One region of the Paenibacillus sp. 2RAB27 genome, then DNA from elsewhere that is predicted to be linked to it. Evidence: riboswitches for the same ligand, from Rfam matches in the RefSeq annotation. Region 1 holds a riboswitch; the other holds the start of a gene.

Region 1 (11,716 bases):
ATTACGCCGCCTGTATTGTGGGTCGATTGATACGGAACAATGTTGTACGCTGCTAACGTATCCGATGACCCTATGGTCGTTGGGTTCATTTCTTTCATAATTTCTGCCGCTTTACCAGCAACGAATTTGATCATTTGCCGATCCTGCTCTTCAAAATCGAAGGTGATCCGTGGCAGTGGCAGACCATAAGCATCCTTATAAGTCGGATCCAAATCCACATAATGATGTTTCCATGGCATGCTGCTGCCCTGAGGCGAGACAGATAGAACACTGTTCGCATACTTCAGCGACTTCTGTTTAAAATCTTTTCCCCAAGAAGGTGTACCCTTGGGAACAGAGTTATTTGCAATCGGACGTTGGCCGGTTTGCGAAATCCGGATACCAGCGCCATGGATGAAATTCAGATTCGTATGGTCGAAATTATCTCCATTGAAATCAGGAATTTCCATGCCGAGAGAACCAGCTCCCGCGTACAAGTTGAACTGCTTTTCATCGAAAAAGCCTGTCGCACTCCCGCCGTTCGTTTGGTAGCAGTAATTTTTACCAATAACTCCCTTTCCTGTGGCAGGATCGTAAGGTTTACCCAGTTTGGAAGTGAGCAGAAGCTTAATGTTGTTAAATACATAGCTGGCCATGATGACGACATCCGCGGGCTGCTCGAATTGCTCTCCTGTAACGGTATTCACGTATACAACGCCGCTCGCTTTTTTACCATCGTTCAGGACCTGAGTCACGTTGGAGTAAGAGCGTAACTCGAAATTGCCGGATTTCTGTGCAATGGGGAGCGAGGTTACGATCACATCCGCTTTGGCCCCATACTCACAACCAAACCGTTCGCAATAACCGCAATATTGACAGGCTGCACGGGTAATGCCATCAGGGTTCGTATATTGTTCCGACAAGTTTGCCGAAGGCATCATATAGGGATGGTACCCGAGTTTTTTGGTCGCATCTTCGAACAATTTCAAGATCGGCGTTTTCACCATCGGTTTGGTCGGGAACGGAGCGGAACGCTTGCCTACAAGTGGATTCTGCTCAGTATCACCAGAAATACCAGCCAATTTCTCGAATTTATCGAAATAGGGCTCTAACGTGTCATACGTGATGCCCCAATCCTGGATCATCATGCCTTCAGGAATTTTCTGCTTCCCATAGCGTTCCACAGTTTTACTATAAATCTCGAAATCATAAGGGAGAAACCGATAGGTTTGTCCATTCCAATGAACACTTGCACCGCCGAGACCTTCACCGAGCAGAAAGGAGCCGTACTCTCGCATCGGCACAGCGGCCATTTTCTCCGTATTGCGAAATGTAACGGTTTCTTTGGACAAATCCTGCATAAGATCATAGCGAGAAGCGTAACGTAGCTCATCATGCACCATATAGTAGTCTGCTGTACTGCGCGGCTTTCCGCGCTCTAAGCCAACTACTTTAACTCCTTGTTTCGTTAATTCTGCGGCGATAATTCCCCCGACCCATCCCATTCCTACAATGACAACGGGGACTTTCGGCATTTTAGTAGCCATCAACGTATTCCTTCCTTCGTGAAATTTGTTCTTTAATGAGCAAAATGATCGTGTAAGCTGCGAGGCTCCATGACGACAAATTGATCTTTATCTATCATGTTCGTATAGGTCATTTGGTTGCCGGGGTAATTACGCATTTTCCAGCCAGCCATATTCTTATTCCCGCCGTACAAGGGATCGGAGTAGACACCTTCCATCACAAGTACACGGAATTGGTTGAAAAAGGTTTTACCTGTAATTCCATTTACGACGCTGATTTCACCTTTTTCCATGGAGGTCAGAATCGCATCTTGTTCTTCAGGTTTAATATCTACGAAGCCTTTCGTATATTTGGTTTTGGCTGTTTCTTCAAGACTATGTAGCCCCATTGTAATGAGTTCATGACGTTGAATGCTGAGGTAATCCCCCTGTGTGACTTCACCTTTCACAAAAGGCCCCATCCGATAGGTGCGGGCATTCACACCCCAAGGACTGGCTAGCTGATGGTCAATAAAAAAAGCAACGCCTAGTTCTGCAGCTCCTGGTCCGCTGTCGTCCTTAGGAAAGATGCGCTCTGCTGCGGCTTCAGTAATTTGCAGTTGGGATTGATTGAAGAACATCGGCGCTTGATTGTAATCAGCCGTGACTTGTGGTTTCGGACTTACGGAAGGCGAAGGAGAAGTCTGGGTAGTATCTTTCTTAAACCCTCCAGATACTGCGCTTCCAATGACGCCACCAACCACGACGCCACCAATGGCAGTTCCAGTGTACTTGAGAAAACGGCGACGTGAGTGATCAGGCGTATGATTGTGCGTGTTTTTGTCAGCCAACTTGTCATACCTCCATGGAATTTTATGTACTTCTGGGTAGTTATGGATATGTTGATCTGTAAGTGTATTTCCTATGCATGAGTTGCATGAAAATATGGAAACGGGGGAAATGTAGTGGTAGGTTTCCGATTTCTATAAATGGTTTTGAACCTATGAATGTGAGGAGAAGCATACTCATGAACACAAAGATCGTAGTCCTCACCCTTTTGCTTGCTGGAGCGTTATCGGCTTGCGGTAAAAGTAATACAACACCTAGCCCAAGTGCAGGAACAACAACCGCGCCAACAGCATCAGCAAGTACAGGAACAACGACTAAAGCTGATGCACAGACGGTATTTAAGGCCAATTGTGTCAGCTGTCATGGCGCCAATTTGGAGGGTTTAGTCGGACCGAATCTCCAGAAGGTTGGTGGAAAGTACTCGAAGGAACAACTCACCGCGATCATCGCGAATGGGAAGGGTGCAATGCCTGCTTTTAAAGGAAAGCTATCCGATGATGAAATCAGTTCGTTATCTACATGGCTTGCAGACAAAAAATAGTCAGGAATGAAACCCGCCCTTCGCTGTAAAACGGCTAGGCGGGATTTTTATTTCGTGATTAAAGAGACATTCATTTCGTTTAAAAAAGGGCATAGGATAAATAAGTAATTGGAAAAATACCCGATAAAGGTGCTTCCTTTTCAATAAGCAATAGGGAGATGAACCAGATGAAGGGCAAAGATCGGTGGAATGATCTCTTTGAGTTTGCCATGTATGTACTGGCAGGAGGTTGCTTTGTTTACTTTCTTGTGAAAGGAAACTGGGGGAAAATGTTCCAGGCGGTGCTCATTGTGGCTGTACTTCAACTCATTCGACTCGTCGTCAAATGGACGAAGACGACCCTATTTACATCGCTGCGTTTCTGTGTGCTGTTGTTTATTTTTGTCACGATGTTCCTTGCGAATGAATTCGGCTATTACGGCGTCATCCCTTATCTAGATAAAATCGAGCATCTCTTCTCGGGCGTGATCCTCTGTTTCATCGGTTTATTGATATATAGCAAAGCATCGAATCATCAAGAGGGGGTTGAACCACCTTCACCGCATGTCGCGGTGTGGCTGTGCTTGTTCTTTTCCATTGCGATGGCTGGAGTTTGGGAGATATATGAATTCGCGACAGACCATCTCTTCGGGCTTGATTCACAGAATGGCAGCCTGCTCGATACGATGACAGACATCATTTGTGGAACAATAGGGGCGATTTTGACGGCTTGTTATTTGGCGTTGAAAGCTAAGAATCGGTCACTTCCTTTGGTGAATATAAGATAATTTTGGCAGAACTTACCTTGTCATTTCGCTTCGTTTGTGGCACTATTAGCACTATTGAATGGAGGAATTGACAGCATGGAAGAGTTGCCTAATTGCCCGAAATGCCAATCTGCTTATACGTATGAAGATGGAAATTTACTGGTGTGCCCGGAGTGTGCGCATGAGTGGTCTTCATCAGTCAGTGAAGTTGAGAATGGCGATGATCAGAAAGTGGTCAAAGACGCGAACGGTAATGTATTGAAAGATGGGGATTCCGTTACGGTCATCAAAGATTTGAAAGTCAAAGGGACTTCATCCGTTATCAAAATGGGTACAAAAGTGAAAAACATTCGCTTAGTCGAAGGCGATCATGATATTGATTGTAAAATCGATGATTTCGGAGCAATGAAATTAAAGTCGGAGTTTGTTAAAAAGATGTAAGAGGGGGATCCGTACGACGTGCGGGTCTTTTTTCTTTGAATAAGGGATAGTTTAGCATCGTGTGACTCATCTTAAATAGAGCAGGATTGATAAGGGTGATCGACAGAGGAGGGGATTCGTTGCAACTATTTCATCTTAGTTACATTCTCTTGTTTAGCGCCGTGCTCGCGGCTGGAACGATCGGAGTCGCTTGGTTTGTATTTCATAAGCGGAAAAGGAAAGCTCGTTAAACTTTAAAAGTCGAATGTTGCTCGTTGGAGCTTATGAAGCTCTAGCGGGCTTTTTATTTTTTGGATTATTTGTTCCATACCAGGCATAAAAAGGGAATAGGAGGCTTTTCGCGAATACTATTTATGGAGGGGGGCTAACTGTGAAACTATACGAACGATCATTAAAATCTCAACTTGTTAGTGTTTGTATTTTTTTCTTCTTATCTTTGGTACAACTAATCATTAATATTGGAGACCATCGCCCAGTTGGTTTTATTGTTATTTTCAGTTTTTGTCTTGGACTATTTCTCATTCTAGCTGTCATTATTAGTATAGATCTCATCCAAAAAGACGCGGAGAAAATAGTGGCTAAAGTAGAATTTATCGAAGAATTCCGTATTCATATTCGAAAACCAAATGGAAAGTTAATGAAAGTGCGTGTAAAAGCAAGAGAATATGAAAAATTTCATCTCAATCAATCTATCGAATTACTGGTGGGTAAACGTACTAGTGCCTTGCTCACAATCAAAAGTTTGGAGTATGAATCTAATGACGTTTCTCAAGCAGACGTTAGTACTACGGAGGACGTATGAAGCGAGTACGAAAACTTCGATATTCATATAACCAAAGATGAGCAATTTACGGTATTTCATGATTGGACGCTGGACTGTCGGACGAATGTCAAAGGGCAGTCGAAAGACTACCGGCGGAATATGGACCGAATCGGATTAACCGCATTGCACCTATCTATAAGTGAAACAAAGAGGGCACCTGCTAGTAGAATCTTCTACTTGCTGGCTGCCCTCTTTCACTTTACCTTGGCCTACTTTTACTTATAAAACGTGGATTGAAAAGGTGTCAGTGCTGCAATGACCGCATCCCGAAATATATCACTTCGTGTAATTCGACCATTCGTAAATAGACCATAAGCGCCTTCTTTGTGATTACTCCCGACCGTGCTGCTCAGTTCATCTATGATGTGGCGCAGCTCGGTTCCACCTTGCATTAATTTCTCTCCAATTTCTTTGGGAATGGGGAAATATAAACCTTTGCCGACATAGAGCTGATTTCCATCCCAAGCGGCGCAAACAGAGAAGAGATACCACTGCCTCGTATGGATGCTGTCGAATGTAAGGCCACCCTCAAGTCCAAGTCCAAAGTTGGCTTCAGGCTCTGCCTCAAGCACATTTTTGGCCCGCGTGATCGCACCAAGAATGGTTTCATCTTCCGTCATTGGCTGGTCAGATACACCAGAAGGGACAGCGTGACAAATCGGTTCTATCCCCGTAGCCACTACCACAGCAGCCCGCTTTGCTTGATTGTTCGTACCTAAAGCAATTCTTACATCTTTGTCAAACATTTGACATCACTCCTAACTTTCCTAAAACAGATCAACAGAAACAATAAGTTCTAGTATATCATGTTTTGATTTCTATTAAGATTAGTAGCAAGGTGTGCCTTTTCTAATCAGTACTAAATGTGTGCAAAGTTGGGCATATTTGTTAAAAACATGTGTTGATGAAGGGGACAATGGTGCTGCAAGCATGGGAAAAATTCTGCTCATTACATTTTATATCCTTACCATCATTACCTTTTTCGTTATAAAGCGAAGGTTGCAACTGTTTGAAACAATCTTCTGCTGGTTAATTGTACTTTTACTGCATGGTGTCTACTTTATGATTATCACCTTGAATTATCAGTTATTGATTCCTTCACCTCGGTTATCGGATATCATCTTTAGAATCATATATCAACAAGTGATTACGCCGATTATAGTGATATGGGCCATAGAGCAGTTTGTAAAAATACGTGGATTATTGTACAAGACGTTGTCCATCTTTATTTTCTCAATCTTTCATGTGGTATTGAAATTTTGCATGCAAAACTTAGGAATTGTTCACTACTCTGAACAGTGGAGAGTATCTTGGTCATATTTGGAAAGTGTCTTGCTCCTTATTTGTACAGGACTTGCACTACTATTGTATCGTTTAGTTATGCGAAAGGAAGGAATACCATTTGAGTCACCTTGATGTGCTATTGCAAAGGAATACGATATTTACACTCGTTTGTCTCGTGTTAAGTTATGGTTTTATGTGGTTTCTGCCAAGTAACATGCCAAAATCTGTGAGTATCATTATGATGCTTTTCAGTCTGAATACGGCCAAAAATTTGGATACGATCATTGCCGTACCACCGTTTGACCTCTATAACACGAATATTTATCCGTATTTCGATTTTGCAGATATTCTAACATGGTCTTTATATCCTGTCTTTGGTTATTTTTTTGCTTATTACTACATCAGGTTCCGTATTCGTGGGTTGATGATTCCTTTCTATATATTAGGTTGTTCATTAATAGGAACAGCCTATGAATCTTTAAATGTTTATTTTGATGTATTTCAGTACCTACACTGGAAATTAAGCTATTCTTTTTGCGTGTATCTCATCGTGCAGACGCTGTGTGTTCTTGTATTTACAAAGCTGAAAAAGCATTGGATTGATCAAAAATCTAAATCGACAAGGAGAATCGATCGAACTTGAGTTCTGTACAAGAGCATCCGCCACGGAGACAGCAAGCTTTATTAAGTCTGGACGGTTTAACTAGCCTGCGTTGGCAGGATCCGAAGATAATAGCGTGGTGGTCAGCTTCCTTTCCTGGATTCGGTCATTTCCTGCTCCATCAATTTATACGCGGATTTCTGTTATCAACATGGGAAGTGGTCATCAATTCACTTGCTAGAATCAATGAGGCGATCTATTACTCCTTCAGTGGGCAATTCGAGTTGGCTGCACAAGTTATTGAGCCAAGGTGGGCATTCGCCTATGCCTTCGTTTACTTGTTCGCGATATGGGATAGTTATATCAAGGCGATCGATGCGAATAAGCAATGCCATCTGGCAAAGCTTGAAGGAGCAAGAATTACTTCCAATCTCATTAAACCTTGGACGATCACGAATATTAGCTACAAGAGACCTGGGGCAGCTATGGTCTGTTCCTTTGTTTTTCCGGGACTCGGCCATTTATATAATAACCGAATTGCTTTAGGATTCTATTGGGTACTCTGGTGGTTTATTTATTTGACCATGTCGCGATCACACGAAGCTACTCTTTATCTGATACTTGGTAAGTTATCCAAATCGACTGCACTACTAAATCCACATTGGCTATTATTCATGCCGTCAGTCATTGGAGGCTCTGTGTATGACGCATTTATGACAGCGCAAGATCATAATCGACTTTTTCGTCTAGAGCAGAAGCAATACTTAGCAGAAAAGTATCCACATTTTCCATTACGTCTGTTTGAGAAGGAGAATGACCCGCATGCTGATCATTAGTACTTTTGAGCACTCGATAGAAGTGGAGGAAGCACTAGCCGTACTTGAACAGATGGGTCTAGCTCGTAATGAAATCATGGTTATCATGATGGAAAACTATATGGACATACCCGATCATAATTACAATTCAAATCCGAACAAGAAAGCGCTGGCCTTCGAGGTTGGTATGGCAACATCCACGGCATTCACTGTCATTGGGATTAGTTTCGGCTTCATATTGTATTGGGGGCCAATTATTTGGGGAGTTATTTGCGCTATTTGCGGATTTATTGTGGGGTATTGCCTCACACGCATCATACAAACGAAGCTACTTAAACATGTTATTCGCAAAAAAGAGCGATTACCCGAGCTTGCTGTCATTATCCAATGCCATGAGGAACGATTTAAAGAGGTACAGCATGTGTTGTGGGAATACCAAGCGCTATCCGTAGGCAAATTTTAAAAATAGAACATATGACAAGCTTGAGCTTTCAAGCTTATTTTTGCTGGATTGCACGAAAAAGCAAGAGGCTAATGGATATATCCACTAGCCTCTTGCTTTTTACTAACACGCGTATTTTCATTTCATTTTAGCTAATTCATAATCAAACCATGTTCCCATCTCACCCGTAGTCAGATTCTCTATCGTATTGTTGCGATGTTTAATGAAAATGTTTCTGTTCTTATCCAAATAATAGTCGCCAAAGACATAGTCGGATAACCGTTTTGTTTCTAATTTCGTATTCAGTTTGTACAGTCCAGCTGTATCTTGCACAGCATAATCCTTATTCGAGATGCCATTCAATACGATATAGAGGCTTCCATCGGTAGATGCAGGATTGGTCAATGAAAGATTAGTTATACCTAATGCATTGACATCCAATTCATGAAGCTTTTCATTTACCATGTGAAGCGTTCCTACTTGGTCTAGCAAGCCAACGCGGGCACTACCCGAAATATAGCCACTTCGACTAGGTAATTTAGCAGAAGCAATCCACACGGTACCATCTGGATTCGGGATGACGCGGTCTAGCTTTTGATTGAAATCTTCGAGTCGGGTCACGTTCCCATTTTGAATAAGAAATGTATAGGTCGTGCCATAATTTGGACCAATAGCGGCAATCGGCAAGGTCAGATTAACGGATATGATTACCCGTTGATCGCCAGCAGGAAATGCCGCGTACGTATGGACAGGTGCTCCCCAGGCTGCCGATTCCCATACATCGGAGTCTGTAAGTGTGTATACTTTTACATTACCGTAGTACAAATCGCGATCTTTACGCACTAACTKTATTGGTTTACCAGCTAATGGATGGGGAGAACTAGAAAGTCCTTTGAAGAATTGATCTTGTTCTTCATTGTTTTTCCATTCGATTTGATAGTTGTTTTTATCCATCTTAAGCATGGATTTTGCAGGGTCCGCGGAAAGCAGGGAGTAGAAATATAGTGAACTATCATCGTCACCGATGATGGAATAGATAGCATTTTGCCCACCGACTAGCGAAAGTCCTGCATCATCACCCCATTGGATGTCAATCTGAAGAAGATCATGGACGAATCGCCAAGTCAAAGGCATATAAATCACATCTTGATACGTTAGAAAAMGGTAGGGCTCTGTTTGATTATTGATTTCTACTTGATTCATCGTAATTGGCACATCGGAAATTTGGACAGAGTAACTGCTTGCATTACTTTTGGTTGTCAGATCCTGTTCAAGCGGGTTTTGATGAATGGGTGGAGGGAAATTCCGATTTGACCAAATCTGCAATCCATCGGATTCACTCCAGTTGTATTCAATGCCGAGCGTTTGGAAATTGTTCCATGTCATGGGTAGGTAAGTGATGTCTTTATACACCAGAAACGGGTATTGGCTATGGGTAATATCCATGTCTTGACCATTGATTTGAATTGGAAAATAGGGCAGAGATGCCTTCACAGATACGCTTGCTGAAGCTTGCATGGGAAGTAACGGTAACAATCCGCTCATCAATCCGAGAATGACAATCGAGCATTTTATAGCAAATTTCTTCAAAACCATCACCCTTTTCTAAGTTAGTATTGCTACTGATTAGACGCGGGATGGTGAGAAAAGTTGTATGAATAAAGGAGGATATATCCAGATCGTGTTGTTGATGGTAAATTTTGAGTCATGATCTCACTGAATTCCCATGTTACAATCGTTGAGATCCATGCTGGATCAAAACTTAGAAGGCCGAAGCTTTTTTGAAGCACGGGGGAACCAATCTTTGGGGTGAAGTCGCGTTATGCGCGGCCGGGTGATTACTCTTTGATCCGAATCCGACAGCTAACCTCGCAGGCCGCGAAAAGGAGAGGTTTATAGTGAAACGTTACAAGAAGCTTGTAGTTACAGGAGCACTAGGTTTGACCGTCTTGATGGGGGCGAACTCAGCATTTGCTGCTACGGGAACGCACACGGTAGCAGGCAACGATACCATGTGGTTAATCTCGAAAAAATATGGCGTCAGCCTTACTTCGCTGATCAAGGCGAATCCGCAAGTATCCAACCCGAACGTGATTTGGTCGGGCATGAAGCTCAACATCCCAGGAAGCACGGGTACAACTGTTGCGACTAAACCACAGGTTACGCCAGCACCTACGCAATCCACTTTCGCTAGCCAAGTGGTTACCTTAGTCAACCAGGAGAGAACGAAGGCTGGATTGAAGCCTTTGACCAGCAATAGCGCACTTACCGCGATGGCACTGGATAAAGCGAAAGACATGTACAATAACGGCTATTTCGATCATACATCGCCAACTTACGGGTCACCTTTTGATATGATGAGCTCCTATGGCATCTCTTATTCCTACGCGGGTGAAAACATCGCCAAAGGTCAACAAACGCCTGATGCTGTCATGACAGCATGGATGAATAGTTCAGGTCATAGAGCGAATATTTTGAGTCCGAACTATACCCAAATTGGCGTGGGTTATTACAACGGTGAGTGGGTACAGGAATTTATAAGTAATTAAGTTAAGTTACGTGATAATCGTGGATTGTGGCAGTCTCCCTTGGGAGGCTGTTTTTTGTATTAACGCTTCAGTGTGGGTCACCTGTACTGCGAAGGGGAACTACGTTCCGCAACAATGGATAAAATCCAATAAATCCAACCTACTAATTGTATGTGATGGTATTATATATCATATGGATCGGCAAGGATCGTATTATGTAGCTGAAAATCTAAATTGATACAGAAAGAATATTGAGGTGCATCCKGTGATTAAGATTTTCACAGAAATCGAAATAAAAGCATCTATTGATGTTTGCTTTGACATGGCAACGAATATTGATATACATACGCGGACTGTTTGGCCACATACCAAGGAACGAGCGATAGCTGGAACGACAACAGGCATGATTAGTGGAGGGGATACAGTTACTTTTGAGGCGAGACATTTCTTCATTAGGCAAAAACACAAGTCACTCATATCGAATTATGCTCGGCCTTACCGCTTTGTTGATGAGATGTTGCAGGGTACGTTTAAAAGTATGAGGCATGAGCACGAATTTATCGATTTAGGTAATAAAACTTTGATGAAAGATACATTAACTTTTGAGGCCCCGCTGGGCTGGGTCGGATGGATCGTTGAGAGGGTTGTGTTGAGGAGATATATGACACGATTTTTGAACTATCGGAATGAGCAGTTGAAAATTTTAGCTGAGCAAAAGTAAGTAGGGAGAAGAGAAGAGAGGGGATCCAATTGAAATTCTATCTTGCATCCAGTTTCAAAAACATCGACAATGTCCGATATGTTGCGAAGCAGTTGAAGTCTATGGGATATCTTCAAACATACGATTGGACGATGCATACAGGTATCGATTCACTTCAAGAGCTCGCGGCGATTGGTGCGAAAGAGAAAGAAGCCGTATTGCGTGCAGATCTCTTCATCATCATGTTGCCAGCGGGTAAGGGAAGCCATGTTGAGTTAGGACTAGCTCTCGGAGCAGGGAAGGCTATTTTTATGTATTCTGCTAACGATGAGATGAACGATATTGACAAAACGAGTACGTTTTATCAACTGCCGGAGGTGCAGAAAATCATCGGACCGATAGACGACTTAGTCTTAACGATAAATAAAAGTTGCGATCGAACAAACATGGGGATGCCTAATT
Region 2 (7,076 bases), on a different contig from region 1:
AATGGGAATATTGATATGCGGCAGGCGATTTCGAAGTCAGATAATATCTATGCGGTGCATACGATTCTCGAGGTGGGTCCACAGAAGGTCATCGACTTCGCGCGTAAACTCGGGGTTGCTTCGCCAATGAAGCCGCTGCCTTCCTTAGCGCTAGGCTCCTTCCCCGTGAGTCCGCTGGAAATGGCTTCAGCCTTTGCCTCTATTGCGAATCAGGGCGTGCATCATGAAACGACCGCGATTTTGCGAATCGAGGATGCCAATGGGCGTGTCTTATATGAAGCGACACCTAAGGAGGAGCAAGTCATACCACCTGCTGTTGCCTATGTGATGACTAATCTCATGGAAAGTGTGTTCGAAGAGGGTGGAACGGGAAACCGTGTAGCCAGTACGATTAAGCGGCCAATTGCCGGCAAAACGGGTACAACGGATACGGATGCCTGGCTCGTCGGCTTCACGCCGGAGCTTTCCACTGCAGTCTGGGTGGGCTATGACAAGAGCCGCAATATCACAACGGTGGAATCCCATCTCGCCTCACCGATCTTCGCGGATTTCACCGAACAGACTTTGGATGCGATTCCGCCGAAGCTGTTCCCGATCCCTGAAGGTGTGACGACGGTTTACATTGATCCGCTAAGCGGCAAATTGTCTAATGAGGACTGTCCGAATTCCAAAATGGAGGCTTTTCTTGCGGGTACTGAACCCACGACATATTGTACAGGCAAACCTGCTAATCCAGATGCGGCAGGCGGTCAAAAATCCGGTTCCAAAGGCGATAACGGCTCTTGGTGGAACGATCTAAAACGTTGGTGGAACGACTAACATTCCACTAAATAAAAACACAAAAAGGCAGTACTAAGCGCGTCTTAGTCCTGCCTTTTTGCTGTCCTAGTATATGAGGTAACATACACTAGGGTATAGTATACCCGCTTCGACATTGCGGAACAATGGATGACACATAATGTTCATATTCTCCATATTCGCCGCTTTAAGCTTAGGAGAGTGCGTCCTTGAGGCTTTGATCCGAGCGGTTCCACCAGTCTTCGTTGTGCGCAATCAGACAGTTTCGAAGGGCTGTTCGCTCACTGTCAGACAAGCCCTCCAGGATGAATTTACGTTTCATCGCGCCGTCCATTTTGTTCACGTGCTCCGCAAGAATCTTCCATCCGCGGCGTGCTTCGGTGTCGACTAGCATTTCGCAAGCGGACATCCCCGCATAGTAGGCGCCCTCTTCTGTACGATCAACCGCTACCCACACGATCCACGCTTTACGACCATTAGGGACATCCTCCTTGTTCGTGGAGAACTTAATGCCTTTCTCGATCTTACTCTTCGCATGAAGAGTACCTTCATCCAAATACGCTTCATCCCCATCAATAATGATGCCGGAGACGTTACTCAGATCAATGGCTCCTGCACCGAAGCCTTTGTGATTCACTTTCGAGCTTACTATATTTAAGGCCAGCTTCTTCTTATCCGCTTCCATAAGGGCACCTTCCACTCTACATTAGGTTAAAATGACGACATGCTTTCATTGTAGCGAAAGTCTCCCAGTAGAACAAGTGGCGGCGGGCTCCCATGGACATTTATCATATTTCTTTCACCTCGCAGAAATATTCCCTAGGTTGTCTACATATACATGCTGTAGATGCTTGTTTAGGCGGGGTGAATCTCATGGATATGAATGCTCTATTCAATAGCCGCAAGGTACAATGGTTTGCTGTCATGCTCCTTGCAGCCGGCGCAGTGTTAATAACGAACACCTTGCTCCCCTCCACACCAAGAGGGACTGTTCCTGTCGTCTCTAAAGATGTTCCCCATGTTCAGACACCGGACATGCAGCCTGCAGATAATGGCAAACCGTTAGAAACCTCAACACCACTTAGTTATCGTATTGCCGAATATCACATGAATGTTGCCTACACACCAGAAACGAGGCAGCTCCAAGGCCAACAAACACTCACGTGGGAAAATCCAGGCTCAGTTCCTGTACAAGAAATGTATTTTCACCTCTATCCGAATGCGTTCGCTTCGAAGAAAACGACATTCATGCGCGAGTCTGGCGGGAAACTGCGTGAAGATGAAGCGAAAGACGAGAGTAGCGGCAGTATGGAACTGCTCTCCGTGAAATCAGATACAGGTGATGATCTGACCAAGCGGATGTCATTCGTTCAGCCGGATGACGGCAATAAGGATGACCACACGCTGCTCAAAATACCGTTATCCAAGCCTGTTGGACCTGGTGAACGTGTAACCATCAATACCGAATTCCTTGTTAAGCTGCCTGCAGCTTTTGCCAGAATGGGGTATGTCGATGACTTCGTTATGGCTGGACAATGGTTCCCGAAGGTTGCCGCTTATGAGCGCAAGGGAACTAGGGGACGGGCTGAACCTGGCTGGGATCTCCATCAATACCACGGAAATTCCGAGTTCTATGCGGATTTCGGCATGTACGATGTGAAAATTCAGGTGCCCGCAAATTATATTGTGGCTGCGACTGGATTTCCTGTTAAACCTGCTGTGACGGACAAGGGCACGAAGACATACCAATTCTATGCTGAGGATGTGCATGACTTCGCTTGGTCAGCCTCTCCTCATTTCATCTATGTGGAAGAGCCTTTCTCAGCCCCACAGGTTCCCGGAGTCAAAATCAAACTGTATCTTGATCCTAATCATCAGGATTTAAAAGATCGTTACATGTATGCGGCCAAAAAAGCACTCTCCCGTTACAGTCAGTGGTACGGAACGTATCCGTACTCTACTCTTTCCATCGTCGTCCCCCCTCCTGGCGGGAATGGTGCTGGCGGCATGGAATATCCAACCTTAGTCACCGCATGGGGAGCTAGCGACAAAGATCCAGACTTGGAACTGGAACGCGTCGTCGTCCATGAGATCGGCCACCAATTCTTCTATGGGCTTGTAGCCAGCAATGAATTCGAGGAAGCATGGCTTGATGAAGGCTTCACCTCTTATGCAGAAGATAAAGTGATGGAAGTCGAATACGGCGAAGCACCTAATTTACCTGTTGAATCCAGTTATATCACCTCACCAAATGGACTGCAGAAGAATGCATGGGCTTACACAGGGCATGATCAATATGCTGAAAATGTGTACACGCGTGGCAAGCTCGTACTCAAAGCCATTGAGCAGCAAGTCGGCACCAAGACGATGGATCGTATCATGAAATCCTATTTCCAAAAGTGGCAGTTCAAACATCCGTCTACGAAGGATTTCCAACAGGTCGTGGAGGAGATCAGCAAAACAGATTGGAACGATTTCTTTAATCAATATGTCTATGGCAATCTGATGATGGATTACTCCGTCGAAAGTGTCCATGTAAAGCCTCAAGGCAACAAGGGATCCGAGACTTATGAAAGCACAGTCCGCATCGTTAAGTTTGGCGGCAACTCACCTGAAGTGCCGATTCAGTTCCACTTCGCAGATGGCACATTGTTAGATAAAACATGGGATGGCAAGGAAGGCAGCATCGATTTCAAATTAACGCATACCTCGCCTGTCGACTGGGTGCGCATCGATCCCAAGTACACGCTCATACTCGAAAATAAGCACATCAACAACTTTTATCAAACGCAATTAAATACGAAGCTTCAAATTCGGTGGAATCTTGGCATTATTCAATTCCTGCAAGCCATTTTTGGCTCAGTCGCCTGGTAAGGACTTGGCTTACGTCTCATGACAAACTCTGAGCGTATGCTTACGATGCTAGTTTCCCAGAATAAACGACTACACCGTCCCTCAAGGACGTATCACAGTGTTTATGGAGAAATATAAGCATTGTATAAACTGCAACTATACTTTCTTATATTTTAAAGAAAACGTTAAGGAGGGACCCTCGTTGGCCACCTATATCAAAGCAGGCTTCAGGGCAGCTATGGCGCAGCCCTTTGCCACGATCTTTTTATTCCTATATCAGATGGGTTGGGGTATTCTCCTGTATAAGCTCGTACAAGGTGTTCTTGTCCCCCTCATGCATCGGTTCCCTGGCGCTGAGCAACCCAAGCAGGCCTTGCAGATTTTCCTAGCAGAGGGCCAGTTTCAGTTAATTAAAACAGATCTCAGCTATTCCTATCTATGGTGGCTTGCTGCACTCTTATGTGCGCGCATGCTGCTGACGCCTCTCTTAAATAGCGGTGTCTACTATTCGCTCACTCACCCTCACCAGAATGCCGGCTATCGCTTCTTTCGCGGGATGAAGCAGCTCATGCTCCCCTTCCTGCTCGTGTATTTGATCCGCATCGCGCTTACACTATTCCCACTCATCTGGCTTATTCCCAAAGCCGCCTATATGCTGGGACATAGCGGCTCTTATGAGCAGATCGTTCTCAAGCTTCTACCTTGGCTGCTCAGTTTAATGGTCTATGGCTTTGTCCTGCAGTTGCTGTTCATGTATGTGCAATTCGCCATCGCGGCCAAACTGGGGATTACATCGACAATCATCTCTTTCTTTCGATATTCGCTGCCGATTATTGGACTTGCCATCATCCTATTACTGTTCACAGGACTTTTGGCAGGGGTCACAGTCACGGCTACTTACCTATGGGCAGGACTGGTAGCCCTCATCATTTATCAATTGTATCCCCTCTTCCACATTTTTTTCCAAATTTGGGGCATTTCTTCCCAATATCAGCTGCTTTCAGCCAAAATACCTAACTAATATCCAGCAAAACAGTGAATAGCTTACGCGCTCTCCCCTTCTCTTTGAGAAAGGGGCTTTTTTTTGTCTATTTCCCGAACTATTTGCCTATTTTTCCGCCTTTTTTTAAACAAAAAAAGAGGAATTTCATTGTTTATGACGAATTAAAAGGACTAGCATCAGAAAACCAAATTTTTCATGCCGAATTCCTCAGTTTATGGGGAAACGGGGGAACCACTCCGGGTGAATTGATCTTGCAAGACAGGGATCATAGGGAACCTTCAACCGAACCCTCCAGCTAACCTCGTAGGCACCGGAAGGAGACAAGCAGTTGAAGAAAGTAGTTGCTCTTGTTTTTAGTCTTGTTTTGTTTTTGAGTGTAAGTGTAGGAAGCGTTTTCGCATCGTCCTCCATGGACAACGCAGTCGAAGATCTCGTAGGAACTCCCTACAAATGGGCAGGAACGACAACCAAAGGCTTTGATTGCTCTGGTTTCACATCCTACTTATTCGATGAGTTCGGCATCGACCTTCCACACAGCTCCAAATCGCAAAACAGCGAAGGCTACTGGGTTGACAAAAAAGATCTTCGTAAGGGCGATCTTGTATTTTTCAACACGGATGGCAGCGGTATCTCTCATGTAGGTATGTACCTCGGAGACGGTGAATTCGTTCACTCCGCTACCAATCAAGGTGTTGTGAAGAATAAGTTGAGCGAATCCTATTATGCGAAGCGATATGTATCCGCCAGACGTGTTCTGTGGGATGATATCTACAATCAACTAACTGCTGAATCCAAGTAATGTTCTCGCTACAGAATGAAGCCCTGCTAAGCTTTGCTCGAAAGAGCAGCTTGCAGGGCTTCATTCATTTGAACGAGGTTATCGGCGTATACTACAATATCAAAATAAACGTCTACAACGTCCTTCGAGGACTTCTCAAAGTGTTTACGGAGAAAACAGCCGAATTTTTATGTTCCGCATATACATGCTGGTATTTTGAACAAAGGCCTCTGGCCTCAGGAAGGAAAAGAACGCATGGACAACACACAAGACAATATTTCACCCCCATTTCCCGGCATCGTTCGATCCATTGATGAAATTAGAGATCATATTGGAGAGCCTCATCCTGCGGTACAAAATAAAGTCATCAATCAAATTGACGAACATGCTCAAGCGTTCATCGCCAAATCACCTTTATTCTTCTTATCTACATCAGGTGCGGATGGATTGTGTGATGTGTCCCCCCGTGGCGATGGCCCAGGTTTCGTTCGCGTTCTCGATAATCACCGCTTGATTTATCCAGAAAGACTCGGAAACCGTCGAATAGATTCTATGCAAAATATAGTAAACAACCCGCAGGTGGGTCTCTTATTCATCATTCCAGGCGTCGACATGGTGCTCCGCGTCAATGGTCGCGCTTGGCTGACGAGAGATGAAGAGCTCCTTGCGACTATGCAGCTTAATGGGAAATCGCCGATCGTCGCTGTTGGCGTCGAGGTGCAGGAATGTTTCGTACACTGCAGTCGTGCACTTAAACTTTCGAAGATATGGGATACCGCTACGTGGGTACCCGAACAGGAGCAGCCAGACGGCATGGATATGTTCCGCGCGCATCTGGCATTGAACAACATAGCGCTAGAGGAATAAGGATAAGCTAACTAGGTCGCAGCCAAAATGGATAACTTGACATGACATGTTAGCCAGACTATAATAACGGCATGTCGTTTTCTAGGGTTCCGCGGCGTTTCACTGCCGGCTGGTCCAAGGGAAAACACACAGCAAATATGCTGTGGTCACGGAGGGAGAAAAGCCCGGGAGTCTATCGCAACAGTGCGATATTCCCGGGCTTTTCTCTGTTTATTTTGTGGCACTGACATCGTAAATCATAAATTCGCACATGAAGGAGTGTTCATTATGGCATGGTTATTTCTAGCTATTGCAGGTGTATTTGAGGTCGTATGGGCCATTTCATTGAAATTTTCCAATGGGTTTACGCGACTAGTCCCGTCGATTGTTACGATTCTAGGCATGATCGTTAGTTTCTATTTCTTAGCTGCAGCAACGAAAACTCTTCCGATCGGAACGGCCTATGCGGCCTGGACTGGCATCGGTGCTGTAGGCGCGATTATCATTGGCACTCTTTTTCTCGATGAACCGATCAGCTTAGTTCGTATCTTGTTTATGGTCTTGATTCTGGTCGGCGTGCTCGGACTGAAATTTACGTCAGGGCACTAGGGAGTATTGGTCGCTTACACGCCACTCATCTGCGTGACAACGTTGGCAAAATTATACTCATGGTTATGGCCACCTTATTTTAGTGAAAAATGAACCCGGTGTTGGGCTACTTGATTGTATAGCTCACATACCAGAAGCTGCCCCCTACAAAGATGCGCAAATGCTGTGACAAGGGTCGAAAAATGTCAT

What was found. A riboswitch is a leader RNA that binds a small molecule or an ion and turns the genes downstream of it on or off. The one in region 1 is predicted to bind cyclic di-AMP.
Region 2: another riboswitch for cyclic di-AMP. It lies ahead of AB4114_RS31560 (C40 family peptidase); the one in region 1 lies ahead of AB4114_RS33015 (CAP domain-containing protein).

Annotation. Positions count from the first base shown of each region.
Region 1 is NZ_JBFRGR010000050.1:22,379-34,094, reverse strand. It holds gene AB4114_RS33070 (GMC family oxidoreductase) at 1-1,526, opposite strand, end outside; gene AB4114_RS33065 (gluconate 2-dehydrogenase subunit 3 family protein) at 1,559-2,335, opposite strand; gene AB4114_RS33060 (c-type cytochrome) at 2,512-2,874, shown strand; gene AB4114_RS33055 (hypothetical protein) at 3,042-3,641, shown strand; gene AB4114_RS33050 (zinc ribbon domain-containing protein YjdM) at 3,717-4,061, shown strand; gene AB4114_RS33045 (hypothetical protein) at 4,432-4,863, shown strand; gene AB4114_RS33040 (DUF84 family protein) at 5,100-5,630, opposite strand; gene AB4114_RS33035 (hypothetical protein) at 6,287-6,811, shown strand; gene AB4114_RS33030 (hypothetical protein) at 6,808-7,605, shown strand; gene AB4114_RS33025 (hypothetical protein) at 7,592-8,047, shown strand; gene AB4114_RS33020 (hypothetical protein) at 8,165-9,616, opposite strand; cyclic di-AMP (ydaO/yuaA leader) riboswitch at 9,785-9,919, shown strand; gene AB4114_RS33015 (CAP domain-containing protein) at 9,925-10,575, shown strand; gene AB4114_RS33010 (SRPBCC family protein) at 10,820-11,275, shown strand; gene AB4114_RS33005 (group-specific protein) at 11,305-11,716, shown strand, end outside.
Region 2 is NZ_JBFRGR010000043.1:11,421-18,496, reverse strand. It holds gene AB4114_RS31580 (transglycosylase domain-containing protein) at 1-819, shown strand, start outside; gene AB4114_RS31575 (YwhD family protein) at 992-1,483, opposite strand; gene AB4114_RS31570 (M1 family metallopeptidase) at 1,678-3,672, shown strand; gene AB4114_RS31565 (hypothetical protein) at 3,854-4,672, shown strand; cyclic di-AMP (ydaO/yuaA leader) riboswitch at 4,841-4,979, shown strand; gene AB4114_RS31560 (C40 family peptidase) at 4,983-5,453, shown strand; gene AB4114_RS31555 (MSMEG_1061 family FMN-dependent PPOX-type flavoprotein) at 5,688-6,299, shown strand; guanidine-I (ykkC/yxkD leader) riboswitch at 6,370-6,472, shown strand; gene sugE (quaternary ammonium compound efflux SMR transporter SugE) at 6,567-6,887, shown strand; gene AB4114_RS31545 (methyltransferase domain-containing protein) at 6,994-7,076, opposite strand, start outside.